Regions from separate parts of the Cytobacillus sp. GQ23 genome, predicted to be linked through region 1. Evidence: riboswitches for the same ligand, from Rfam matches in the RefSeq annotation. Region 1 holds a riboswitch; each other region holds the start of a gene.
The links. A riboswitch is a leader RNA that binds a small molecule or an ion and turns the genes downstream of it on or off. The one in region 1 is predicted to bind cobalamin.
Positions count from the first base shown of each region.

Region 2: linked by a shared signal. The riboswitch ahead of metE (5-methyltetrahydropteroyltriglutamate--homocysteine S-methyltransferase) and the one ahead of AC6CHU_RS06425 (ribonucleoside-diphosphate reductase subunit alpha) in region 1 are both predicted to bind cobalamin.
Region 3: linked by a shared signal. The riboswitch ahead of AC6CHU_RS18615 (ABC transporter substrate-binding protein) and the one ahead of AC6CHU_RS06425 (ribonucleoside-diphosphate reductase subunit alpha) in region 1 are both predicted to bind cobalamin.

Region 1 covers NZ_JCAXER010000005.1:181,153-185,374, forward strand. Annotated here, with positions in the region: gene AC6CHU_RS06425 (ribonucleoside-diphosphate reductase subunit alpha) at 1-1,958, opposite strand, end outside; cobalamin riboswitch at 2,093-2,286, opposite strand; gene AC6CHU_RS06430 (hypothetical protein) at 2,636-2,884, shown strand; gene AC6CHU_RS06435 (hypothetical protein) at 3,018-4,211, opposite strand.
Region 2 covers NZ_JCAXER010000017.1:101,775-105,996, reverse strand. Annotated here, with positions in the region: gene AC6CHU_RS15580 (acyl-CoA thioesterase) at 1-150, opposite strand, end outside; partial or broken gene metE (5-methyltetrahydropteroyltriglutamate--homocysteine S-methyltransferase) at 199-2,475, opposite strand; cobalamin riboswitch at 2,616-2,802, opposite strand; gene AC6CHU_RS15570 (DNA-3-methyladenine glycosylase family protein) at 2,903-3,823, opposite strand; gene AC6CHU_RS15565 (bifunctional transcriptional activator/DNA repair enzyme AdaA) at 3,943-4,222, shown strand, end outside.
Region 3 covers NZ_JCAXER010000023.1:47,989-52,210, forward strand. Annotated here, with positions in the region: gene AC6CHU_RS18605 (FtsW/RodA/SpoVE family cell cycle protein) at 1-66, opposite strand, end outside; gene AC6CHU_RS18610 (hypothetical protein) at 456-1,232, shown strand; cobalamin riboswitch at 1,312-1,519, shown strand; gene AC6CHU_RS18615 (ABC transporter substrate-binding protein) at 1,687-2,646, shown strand; gene AC6CHU_RS18620 (FecCD family ABC transporter permease) at 2,612-3,664, shown strand; gene AC6CHU_RS18625 (adenosylcobinamide amidohydrolase) at 3,713-4,222, shown strand, end outside.

The DNA.
Region 1 (4,222 bases):
ACAGGGATCCGATAATCCTTTTTCTCTTCGGAATACTGCTTGTTAAAGATAGGATCAATACTTGGAGTGCTGCCTGCAATTAAAGCCGTTGATGCATTAGGGGCAACAGCCTGCAAATAGGCATTTCTAACACCGTACTTCCTTACGTCTTCCCTCAATGCAGCCCAGTCCATGGCTGACTCTGCCTCCAGATATCCCCGCTTTTCAAAGTAGGCGCCTGTTTCCCAATCAGAGCCTTTAAAAACCGAATAGCTTCCTTTTTCTTTTGCCAGATTCATAGAGCTTTTTATCGATAAGAAAGCAATTTGTTCATATAGAGAGTCAGCAAATTCTTCTGCTTCTTCGCTTTCCCATGTGATTTTTTTCAGTGCAAGAAGGTGGTGCCAGCCAAAAGTCCCCAGCCCAATCGCGCGGTACTTTTGATTTGTGATCTGCCCCTGAGGAACTGGAATTTTATTAATATCAATAACATTATCAAGCATCCTCACCTGAATTGGCACAAGTCTTTCAAGGACTCCTTCATTTATGGCCCGTGCAAGATTGATGGAAGAAAGATTGCAGACAACGAAATCTCCCGGCTGTTTTTCGATAATAATTCTACCGTCCCTTGTATATTCTTCGACCCTCTTTGTAACACTCTGGTTTTGTACAATCTCAGTGCACAGGTTGGTGCAGTAAATCATCCCGCAATGGGAATTCGCATTCTTTCGATTCACCTCATCCCGATAGAACATGAATGGTGACCCAGTTTCAAGCTGACTTCTCATGATGGATTTCATGATCTCGATAGCAGAAACTTTTTCCCTGGATAAGATCGGGTTATCTATACACTCTTTATATTTTTGGCGGTATGAACCTTCGCCTTCCCCTTCGTCATAAAAATCTTCCAGTGAGAAACCCATTACCGTGCGGACTTCATGGGGATCAAATAAATACCAATACCCGCGGCTTTCCACTTTTTCCATAAACAAATCCGGAATGCAGACACCTGTGAATAAATCATGTGTTCTCTGCCTTTCATCTCCATTATTTAGCTTTGCATCAAGAAATGAGAAGATATCTTTATGCCAGACATCCAGATACACGCTTATGGCACCCTGCCTTTGGCCAAGCTGATCGACACTGACGGCTGTGTTATTCAGCTGCTTCATCCAGGGAATCACACCGGAAGATGCCCCCTTAAACCCTTTAATATCACTGCCTCTGCTGCGGATTTTCCCCAAATAGACTCCGATTCCACCGCCATTTTTAGACAGTGATGCGATATCGGTATTGCTGTCATATATAGAATCAAGACTGTCATCAACCGTCTCGATAAAACAGCTTGAAAGCTGTCCCCAGTTTTTCCCTGCATTAGCGAGCGTTGGAGTAGCAACCGTCATATACAAGCCACTCATTGCCCAGTAAGCTTCTTTAACAAGCTCAAGCCGCTTGCTTTTCGGCTCCTTTTTCATCAGCACCATGCTGATGATCATAAACCGCTCCTGTGGCAGCTCATATAAATTTCTTTGTTTGTCCCTGGCTAGATATCGGTCAGCCAGCATTTTCAGCCCCAGATATGTAAATAAACGGTCATTTTCTTTATTAATAAAGTGGGACAGTTCATTTATCTCACTCTTAGAATACATATCTAATAAATCCTGCTCATAAATACCCACATCTGTCAGACGTTCAATTAGCGCATAAAAATGTGTGTAGCAGTCATCCGGATTGCATTCTCTGTTTTTGCCGGACTCGATATAGAGCTTTTTAAGAAGCAGACGTGAAGCGGCAAACGTCCAATCAGGCTCTTCAATGCTTATAAATGATATGCAATCAAGTATAAGCTGGTCATACATGGCCTCTGCTCTCAGCTGACTCATTTCTTCATACCTTTTTAACAGTTGTTCAATGCCGAGCTGCGGAAATTCATTCTTAAGTTCTTCTAAAATTTCTATCGGCTGTATGGTTTGGACCATTTTACTTCCTCCTAAAGGCAAAATAAAAATCCGCTCGGAAAATGAGCGGATCAAACGATAGAATAATAGCAGAAAGCAGATGAACAAACGGCCATTACGCGATCGTTTCATCATCTCAATCCCCGAAGATAAGAAACTTTCGATCGCCCTGGCAGGTCTCCTGGCTTGTGCTTCACTCTACTAAAAGCCCTTCCCATACAAGCGCCATAAAGCGTTTTGTACAGTGGCATGCTCTTTTCGTCTGCACTTACAGTTGCGGGGACAGCTTCGGTTTTTCACCGAATTCCCTATTAAGTCCATAAAGGACACCAATCACGATCTATATGTAGTTTTATTCTTTTAATTTAATACTATATGTTGTAGATGATTCTATCATATAGGGAAATAGATTACAAATTTTTAATCGTTCATGCAGAAAAAAACATGAGGGGATCTCCCTCTTATTGCGGTAGTAACCTAGATAAACTAAATGAAGAGCCATATTTTTGCTATTTTTGTTCCAAGTCTATGAGTGAAAGCAAAACAAAAAAAACAGAGAAAGGCTGATGTCCCATTTAAAGATTTTGTCCCAGATAGCTATATGGAGAGGACAGCACCAGAACTTATGAGAATGTCCAGGTTTGAACTTTTGAACTTACCTAAATGATTCGGGTGAACGGACGTCCATGTATCATTAAATGAGTATTTTTCATAAAGCTGACAAAGAGCCACAGACGGATCAATACAAGAGTGCAGAAAAAGAAACAGGCCAAGATCTTATGTATTTGACGAAAAAAATGTTTGTGGCCGAGAATATCATTGGTTCACGGCGGAGGTATGTACCAGTCCGAATCACGGAGAATTATTTAGTACGTTATTTGGAGAATATAAAAAAGGATAAGAATGGACCTATGATCATTAGGACTGAGCGTCAAAAAACACATTAAATATAGGGTAGAACTAGACTAAAAGGCTAACCAAAGGGCGCTGACTATGTCGCACCCTTTTTTTATTCTCTACCTTATATTCATTATTAAAGGTCCACTTAATAGAAAAGGGACTTGTAAATTAATTTAGTGACTACAACGTTTTTATTAAAATACTCGCAATTACCACTGATCCTGCTGTTACAGTTGTAAATCCACCAATTAACATCGGGGTCAATATTTCATTTAATATCATTTCCTCTTCTTCTATATTTCTGCCGACGCTTCTGCTGACTTCCTCGCAAATAAGATAATCACCAGGGAAACCTATTGTAGCCGTCAGTGCCACAGGAAGACCCTTTAAAGGATCCCATTTAAACAATTTTGAACCTATAAAGCCTCCGATAATAATACCCAAAATTCCGACAGCAATAATCGAGAACATTTCAGGAAGATAACCAATAAACATCTCGAATGTCGTATCGTTCATAGTAGCAATAATTAAAAATACGAGTCCTGCCATCCCAACTGTGAAAGCATTAGCACGCTCCATGACACGGTCTGGATAAAATCCTATTAATCTTCCGCCTATTCCAAGAACCAAAGCCCATATACTATAGGGTATGCCAGTAAATTGCTCTAGAACCACGGCAATAGCGCCTCCGATAAATAGCTGAAAAAGAAGAATAAGATTAGTTTGATACTTTTTTGGAATCCAAGCGGTATTTAGCTCCTTAGCGTCTTCTGTAGTTATAACATTTTCTACTTCTACTTCTAACGTGGAAGCTGTATAGGTTCTAGCATCTGCAGCTTTCCGATACTTTAATGCGTAACGACGTAATAAAATTGCGGAAAGAGGCATGCCAAACAGCGATTGGAATGATAGAATTAAAGCTGGAATTACCACTAGGCTTGCTAATCCCACTTCTTTTAACCCTTCTGCGGTTACTAAAAACGCAATTACTCCTCCTGTTAATGGTCCTGCTCCTGCAACCGCAGTTTTATAACCATACATCATTGTAATCAAAAGAAGGATTAGACCAGTGCCAAAAATAATTCCCAACAAAGATATTGCAACGGCCTTCCATTGACTACGTATAACCTTGAGAGGGATCAACGTGCCCATATGAATAATTATTGGAGCTGTCCCTAATACGGCACCAATCTCAATAAATTTAGAATCTCCGATTAATTCTTTTGGTATAATTCCCGTCCAAATTAACAAAAGATATCCTATTATAGCAACGAGGAACATAGAAACCCTCGCTTTTGTAAATATAGAAATAATTTCTCCTACCGCGATTAATGCCAAGATAATCACAGCTGCTATGACAGGTTCATGTATCACTTTTTTACACC
Region 2 (4,222 bases), on a different contig from region 1:
GGAGGCAGTCACGACCGCGCTGTTGGCATGCTTCATAGCCGCCAGTGCCGCAATTTCGTCAATATAGGCCAGCACTTTTCCGCCAAAGATCGTCTGCAGATGGTTCGTGTCAGGCGGGAGGACCAATCGGGTCTGGACGGTTTTCGACACTTCTGTTGAATGGGTATTCTCTGCAGTTTCCGCTTCAAGCCATTGGGCCAGCAGTTTTTCCCTGGCCTGGCGCGCGGCATCCACCATCACGGCCAATGCCCCGGTGGCTTCTGCTATGCCGCGTGTTTTCAGGCCGCAGTCCGGGTTAATCCAGAACAGCCTTGGATCCAGGACCTTCAGTGCCCGGTCAATATTACGGGTCATTTCCTCCACACTTGGTACCCGTGGACTGTGAATATCATAAATGCCAAGTCCAATGCCCTTCGAATAGATGCTTTCCTCAAAGGCCCCAATCAGCTCGCCATGGCTTCTGGAGGTTTCGATGGAAATGACATCTGCATCCAGTGCATCAATGGCTTCGATAATATCTTTGAAATTGGAGTAGCACATATGGGTATGGATTTGGGTATCATTTTTCACAGATGCCGTAGCCAGTTTAAAGGCATCCACAGCTGCATGCAGGTAGCTGTCCCAATTCTCCCTTTTTAAAGGAAGCCCTTCCCTTAGTGCGGGCTCATCCACCTGGATCATCCGGATACCGTGCTCCTCAAGGGTTTCGATCTCTTTTCTTAATGCCAGAGCAATCTGGTTTGCTACTGCATAGCGGGGCAGATCATTCCGGACAAATGACCAGTTCAGAATGGTGATAGGTCCTGTCAGCATCCCTTTTACCGGCTTGGATGTCAGAGACTGCGCATAGACGGATTCCTTCAGTGTCATCGGTGCCTTGAAAAACACATCCCCATAAATGATCGGCGGTTTGACACACCGTGACCCATAGGATTGCACCCAGCCCCATTTCGTGAATTGAAAGCCACCCAGCTTTTCGCCGAAATATTCAACCATGTCGGTCCGCTCGAATTCCCCGTGGACCAGCACATCCAATCCCAGATCTTCCTGAATGCTGATCCATTTTTTGATCTCAGCCTGTATAAATTGTTCATAGGCCTCATGTGTGATCTCGTCTTTACGCCATTTAAGGCGCTCTTTCCGGACCTCAGCTGTCTGTGGAAGGCTGCCGATGGTGGTTGTTGGAAGAATCGGCAGCTTAAAGGCAGCTTCCTGCGCCTGATGCCGGACTTCAAACGGAGCGGACCGTTCCCTGTTCAATGCCTGAAGGTTCGCCATTTTTTCTCTTACCTCCTGATGCTTTCGTTCGGGCAGGTCCGCGAATGTTCGGTTGGCAGCTGAGCTTGCGGCTATTTCATCGGCCGCTTTCTCTCTGCTGTTTTGAAGTCCATCTGAAAGAATGGCGATTTCCCGCAGCTTTTCATTCGCAAAAGAGAGGCTGTTTTTTAATACAGGATGCAATTCTTCTTCATTTTTAACAGTAACCGGAACATGCAGGAGAGAAGAAGCCGGCTGGACAATCAGGTTCTCAGTGTATTCGGAAACTTCCTCCAGCAGCCTGAAGCATTTCTCCAAATCAGCTCTCCAAATATTGCGGCCATCAATCACACCGACGGCCAGCGTTTTATCCTTTGGAAATCCAAATTTCTTCAAGGCTTCCAGGTTCCGTCCATCATCATGGACAAAATCAAGGCCTATTCCGTGAACAGGGAGGGAGACTAATTCTCTAAAAAATTCCACTGAATCAAAATAAGTCTGAAGAATCAGCTTGATGCCCGGGACTGCTTCGCTTAATAGCCCGTACACATCTTTAAAAAGCTGGTTGTCTTCATGGGTGAGCGTGCTGCATAGAATCGGCTCATCCATCTGCACCCATTCAGCACCGGCTTCCTCAAGCTCTTTGAGTATCTGGGCATACAAAGGCACAAACAGGTGCACCATTTGCGCGAGTTCGGCCTTTTTATAGCCTTTCGCTAATTTGACAAAGGTGATGGGGCCGATGATGACCGGTTTGCCTGTGATGCCGAGCTTTTGCTTCGCTTCTTTAAAGAACTGAAGCGGCCGGTTTTCAGACAGGAAAGGAGTATGCTGGTCCAGCTCGGGAACGATATAATGGTAGTTGGTGTTAAACCATTTTGTCATTTCACACGCAACAGCAGAAGCGCTTCCCCGGGCCATATCAAAATAGGTCTCCAATGTGACCTTGCCGCCGGTATAGTCGAAACGTTTTGGCACCAGCCCAAACATAACAGCCGTATCCAGCATGTGATCGTACATGCTCCAATCGCCGACAGGAACCAGATCAATGCCCTGGTCCAGCTGTTTTTTCAGATGATTCAGGCGCAGCTCCTCCATGTGCTTTAAAAAATCTTCTTTTTCAGTAGCGCCCTTCCAAAACTGCTCCAGCGCCTTTTTCCATTCTCTCTGTTCTCCAATACGAGGATATCCTAAGCTCGAACTCTTCACTTTACTCAATCTGACAACACTCCCGTCCTTTTTCTCTGTAAAATAAAAAATCTCTCTTTTCATTGAAAAGAGAGATAGTTGTGCATAGTTAAATAGAGTCGGGGCTTCCCCAACTTGCTTATCTCACTCCTCTCTATATACCCGTAGAGTACAAGTGCATACAACAGGCAGGTCTCCTGGCTCTGGTTCACCGCAGCTTAACCCTTCCCATTTCAGATGAAACAGTGGTTTGATATAAGCCGCTCCCCAATACAGTGGCGGGACCGCGCCGGCTTTTAACCGGTCTTCCCTTTTAACTGAACAAGATCGTTCAGCACCTGAAGCATTCGTTATGAAATTGTCTGGTTGTGCGGGTTTCGGGAACCCTCGCGAAAATTTAAAAAATTTAAATTTAAAGAAAATACTAGCATGGGATACTGATGCTGTCAAAAGATTTTTAGTACAGAACTCTCCACAAATAAAAAGCAGCGTATGCTTCCCATTTCTCCCAGCGGGCTGAATATTTCAGAATTTCCTCTCTCGCAGGCTTCCTTTCAGAGCCTGAGATCACTTTAATCGCATTGTGCAGGCCGACATCATCGATAGGAAAAGCGTTCGGGAAGCGCAGGCACCGCATGAGGACATAATGGGCGGTCCAGGGTCCGATGCCGCGTATTTTCGTTAGCCTTCTTTCGGCAGCTTTTACATCTCCCTCCTTAAGCAGGTCCTCTTTCGATAGCTCGCCATTTACCATTAAGCGAGCCACATCAATGAGATATTCACACTTTTTCACGGTCATTTTTAAGTCGGCCAGATCCTCCATGGTTAACCCCGCTATTGTTTCAGCAGAAGGAAAAAGCCAGTATCTGCTCCCGTCGTAATTCAGGCACTCCCCAAATTTTTCAACGAGCCGCCGCTTTAGTGTATATGCATATGTAAGGTTAATCTGCTGGCCAAGGATTCCCCAGGCAAGAGCCTCGAATAAATCGGGAATGCCCATCACCCGCAGTCCGAAAAATTGCTCAGCAGGCATTTTCAGCAAGGGGTCTGTTTGTGCCATCTCATAAAATGGGGTCAGGCTGGTCCCCAGGTCGAACCAATCATGAATATATGCGGCAATTTCTCCTTTCATTTGATGAGGGACAGGCTTATGAATCCTGACAGATAGAAAATGGTCTGCAGCGCTGCTTATTTCAAGCAGCAGCTTTTCATTTCTGATGGAAAGGGCGTGTCTAATTGTCTCCCCAGAAATCTCATAAAGGCATTCATTTGCCGATCGTGACAAATATCGCAGGTTTTCGGAAAAGCTGAAGTCAGGCGGGGTGAAAAGGACCAGGCCATTTTCAGCCTCTTTCCAGTTAACAAAATGAGAGTTCATTTGCATTCCTCCTTTTCTTTATTGTAAGTTTTCAGGATTACGTTATCTTGCGTTTATATTAAGGATTTCGCTGTTTTGGCCTCTTTTTTGTGTATACTTTTTAGCAGAGGTGAGTGCATGTGGCTTATGAACAGATTCCGGAAGAATATTGGAACGCAATAAAGGATTGCGACAAATCCTATGATGAGCTCTTTCTTTATGGCGTTAAAACGACAGGAATTTTCTGCAGGCCGTCGTGCCGGTCGAGAGTTCCCAATATTGGAAATGTCACTATTTTTAAAAATGCCGCTCAAGCACTGGCGCAAAATTTCAGGCCATGCAAGCGCTGCAAACCGGATGGCCTCAGCCTGCCTGCAGAAGTATGGATTAAGCAAATAACCGGGTGGATCGATCAGCATT
Region 3 (4,222 bases), on a different contig from region 1:
AAATAGCAGCAGAAGAAAACATAATGTCCAATCGAATCGGTCTGAGAATCTATTATTCTGTTTCATTTTTACACACCTGGTTCCTTTATCATTTACATTTTTATCCTATCAGAGAAAAATTAACCTTACAATGGAGAAAGTGATTTCATTGGTTAGACGAAAAAATCAATGGGATGGTTTCCTGCATTTTCAAAATAACGGTAAAAATTTTTTCGCATTGCAAAGATATTTTCAGATATTTTTGCTACAATAAGAGAATAAAATACTGGAAGTTTGGCAGACAGTTTCAATAAGGAAGCTGTCTTTTTATCGCAGTCTAACGGGCAATAAGATCCCTGCTTCAAGATTGTGAAGAATCAAGGAGGATATGCGGGGTCAATCTGCCCGTAAGGCCCGATTAATTCAATTAAGGCTATGAAAATACTACTTTGCGTAACGGCTCGGAGGTTTCGTCATTGAAAAGAAGGAATCAAACTATTCGTGATCTCATCTACATCCACCTTAATGAAAAGGATCAGTATGTGATGACCTATGGAATTGAGTTTGCAGAGTTTGCCCAGTCACTTGCAGATTCTATTAATAATTTGCTGCTGTTAAAGCACCGTTATGAAGATGGGGACTTTAATAGCCATACGATGTTCGATTATGTGTCAAGGGACAAGCTGGGCAGGCTGGTAGAGGATGATGTATACGGCTATGGCGATTTTTGCTGGATCGACTTCGAGGAAGAGGAAGCAGTGAATGAGCTTCCCGGCCAGGCCATTGCGGAGCTTCTTTATCTCAGTCATATCAAAGAGCATCTTAAGCCGCCTTTTTACAATTATCTGAGTAACCGGTATGTGTACCTTGCCCATGAGGATGGCTGGTTTAACCGCACATATTATCGCGATTTGAACGATTTTTACCGTATGCTTGGAGAAGTGGTTCCCGGTAAAATGGGACAGATGAAGGTAGAAAAAACACTCCTTGGCATTAAAAAGAAAAAGACGTATCCTCCTATCACGAGAGACGTGCTGCTTTCATTAAAGCCCCTTATGAAAGAAGGAGCTGTCCTTTCCATTAAGGATATTGAACAGAATCGGGTCCGGATTGAAATTCCGATTTGGATAATTGGTGATTTTGCCAATATGGATGATATGTATGATGAGTATGTAGCCTTAGTGAAAGAACCATGTGAAGCAAAGATTGTATTCGATAAGAAAACGAGGGAATGGAAAATCTACTCGCGTTAGACTCTGAACTTTTTTACAAGCTTCAGCAATTTTCTGTTACTTTTCCTGCGGGATGGTGTATAATCGGAAATAGAAAATTTTATATCGCAATAGAACAGGTGTCTTCTCAAAAGGGCTTTAAAGCAGGCTCTTTTGAAGACTTAATAGGGAAGCTGGTGAAATTCCAGCGCGGTCCCGCCACTGTAAATGGAAGCAGTCTGCAAAATCCACTGTACATGAATGTATGGGAAGGAGCAGAAAATGCAATGACCATGAGCCAGGAGACCTGCCTGATTCTTAAGCACCCATTAACCTACGAGGATAGGGAGGTGTTTGGTCCGGCCATCTATTCTGCATTTCTTGTAAATGACCATGCCAACATCTCCTTGCCGTTCGAGGGGATGTTTTTTTATTTTTACAGGTGGTGACAGGCACCACCCGAATTTTGTCGATAGTTCTAGGAGGATTGCTGAGTATGAAGAAGTTTTATGCATTTTTAGTAACGATGCTGCTCGCGGCAGGAGTGCTTGCAGGCTGCGGCGAGAGTGCCGAACATCCTAAAGAAGAGAAAAAGGTTGAGGAAGGCCAGAAAGGTGCTTATCCTGTAACAATAAATGACGCGCTTGATAATGAAGTGGTTATTGAAACTAAGCCTGAAAGAATTGTTTCTGTTATTCCAAGCAATACCGAAATAGCATTCGAATTAGGATTTGGAGAAGAAGTGGTGGGGGTCTCTGATTTTGATAACTACCCGCCAGAAGCTGAGAAAAAGGAAAAGGTTGGAGGTCTGGAATTTAATGTAGAGAAAGTGATCTCTTTGAATCCTGACCTTGTCCTTGCCCATGCTTCAACCGCACAAAGTTCGGAAGCCGGTCTTCAGCAATTAAAGGATGCGGGTGTGCCTGTCCTTATTGTCAATGACGCGAAGAACTTTGATGAGGTATATGAATCCATTGAAATGATTGGGACTGCAGCGGGAGCGAAAGAAAAAGCCGACCAGCTTGTTTCCGACATGAAGAGCAAGCTTGAGGAAATCAAAACAAAAGCACAAGCGATAAAAGAAGAAGACCGCAAATCGGTAATGGTTGAAGTTTCACCTGCTCCTGAAATCTATGCAGCCGGCAAGAACACCTTTATGGATGAAATGCTAAGTGCCATCAACGCAGAAAATATCATATCGGAAGAAGGATGGCCGAAGATGGATTCGGAAGCAATTATCGAGCGGAATCCGGATGTAATCGTCACCACACATGGCTTTTACACTGAAGACTCTGTCGGCAATGTCTTAAGTCGGGATGGCTGGCAGGATATTACCGCAGTGAAGAACAAGCAGGTTGCCGCTGTTGATTCCGATATGGTGACCCGCTCTGGCCCTCGTATAATTGAAGGAGTCGAGGAACTTGCAAAAGCAATCTATCCGGACGTATTTAAATAATAAATTACTGGCTTATACAACAGCAGCAGCTTTCCTGCTTTGTGCCATGCTGATGGGAATTTCAATCGGAACAGTGTCCATTCATCCCCTGACCATCATCAAAGTAATAAGCGCTGAGATTTTTCCCTTTGTCTCATTGGGAAAAACAGATATCATGCATGCAAATATTATTATGAACATAAGACTTCCGCGTGTACTGCTGGCAGGCTTGGTTGGGGCGTCTCTTGCAATTGCGGGAGCCGCCTTTCAAGGTTTATTAAGGAATCCCCTGGCAGATCCCTATACAATTGGGGTATCTTCCGGGGCTTCGCTCGGTGCAGTTTTAACCTTGTTCTTTGGTCTATCTATTCCGCTGGCAGGAATCTTTACACTGCCGTTATTCAGCATATTTTTCTCCTTTTTAACGATCTTTGCTGTTTTGCTTTTTGCGAGAAGTATTGAAAGATCCATGAAAGTGGAAACGATTATTTTAACGGGCATCATCTTCAGTTCTTTTCTAGGCGCCCTTATCTCTCTAATGATTGCACTGACAGGTGAGGAGCTTAGACAGATTATTGGCTGGCTTCTTGGCAGTGTATCCATGAGGGGGTGGGCGTATATTAACATTATCCTTCCGTTTTTTGTGATAGGCGCGGTTCTATTGCTGGTTAACAGCAAAGAGCTGAATGCGATGAGCTTCGGAGAGGAAAAGGCCCGGCATATAGGGGTGGACGTTCAAAAGAGAAAGATGATGGTCCTGATAGCAGGCTCCATCTTAACGGGTGCGGCTGTTGCGGTGTCTGGAACGATAGGGTTTGTCGGACTGGTGATCCCTCATCTGACCCGGATGCTGTGGGGTCCGGATCATAGGCATCTATTGCCGCTATCCATTCTGATGGGATCAGGATTCCTTATTATAGCCGATCTGGTTTCGCGGACAATCATTGCTCCTTCCGAGCTTCCAATCGGTGTGATTACAGCCTTAATCGGTGCGCCTGCTTTTGGGGTTATTTTAATGAAAAGAAAGAATAAAATTTAAGCACATAAGGGCGCTTGCGCTTTTCTATTCAGAAAGTAGTGATGAATCATGCTAAGAGTCGAGCAGATCACTGGCGGGTATGCCGGTGCTCCGGTTGTAAAAAATATCAGCTTTGAAGTGGAAAAAGGAGAGCTTTTCGGGATCTTGGGGCCAAATGGAAGCGGAAAAACGACGATTCTGAAGATGCTGAGCGGCGTTCTGCCCAATACATCAGGTGATATTTTAATCAAAGGTAAAAACCTTTCAGAATATACACCGAAAGAGCTGGCGAAAATCGTTGCCGTTTTGCCCCAGCATTCCTCTCAGGCCTTTTCCTATACTGTAAAGGAAACTGTTTCCCTTGGCCGGTATGCCCATCAAAAAGGCTGGTTCCAGAGCTGGACCGGTAAAGATGAAGAAGCGGTTTGCCGGGTTATGGAGCAGACAGGCATCTCCCGATTTCAGGATGATAATATTCAGCAATTATCCGGCGGTGAAAGGCAGAGGGTGTTTTTAGCGCAGGCCCTTGCCCAGGAGCCGGAAATATTATTGCTGGATGAGCCGACGAACCATTTGGAC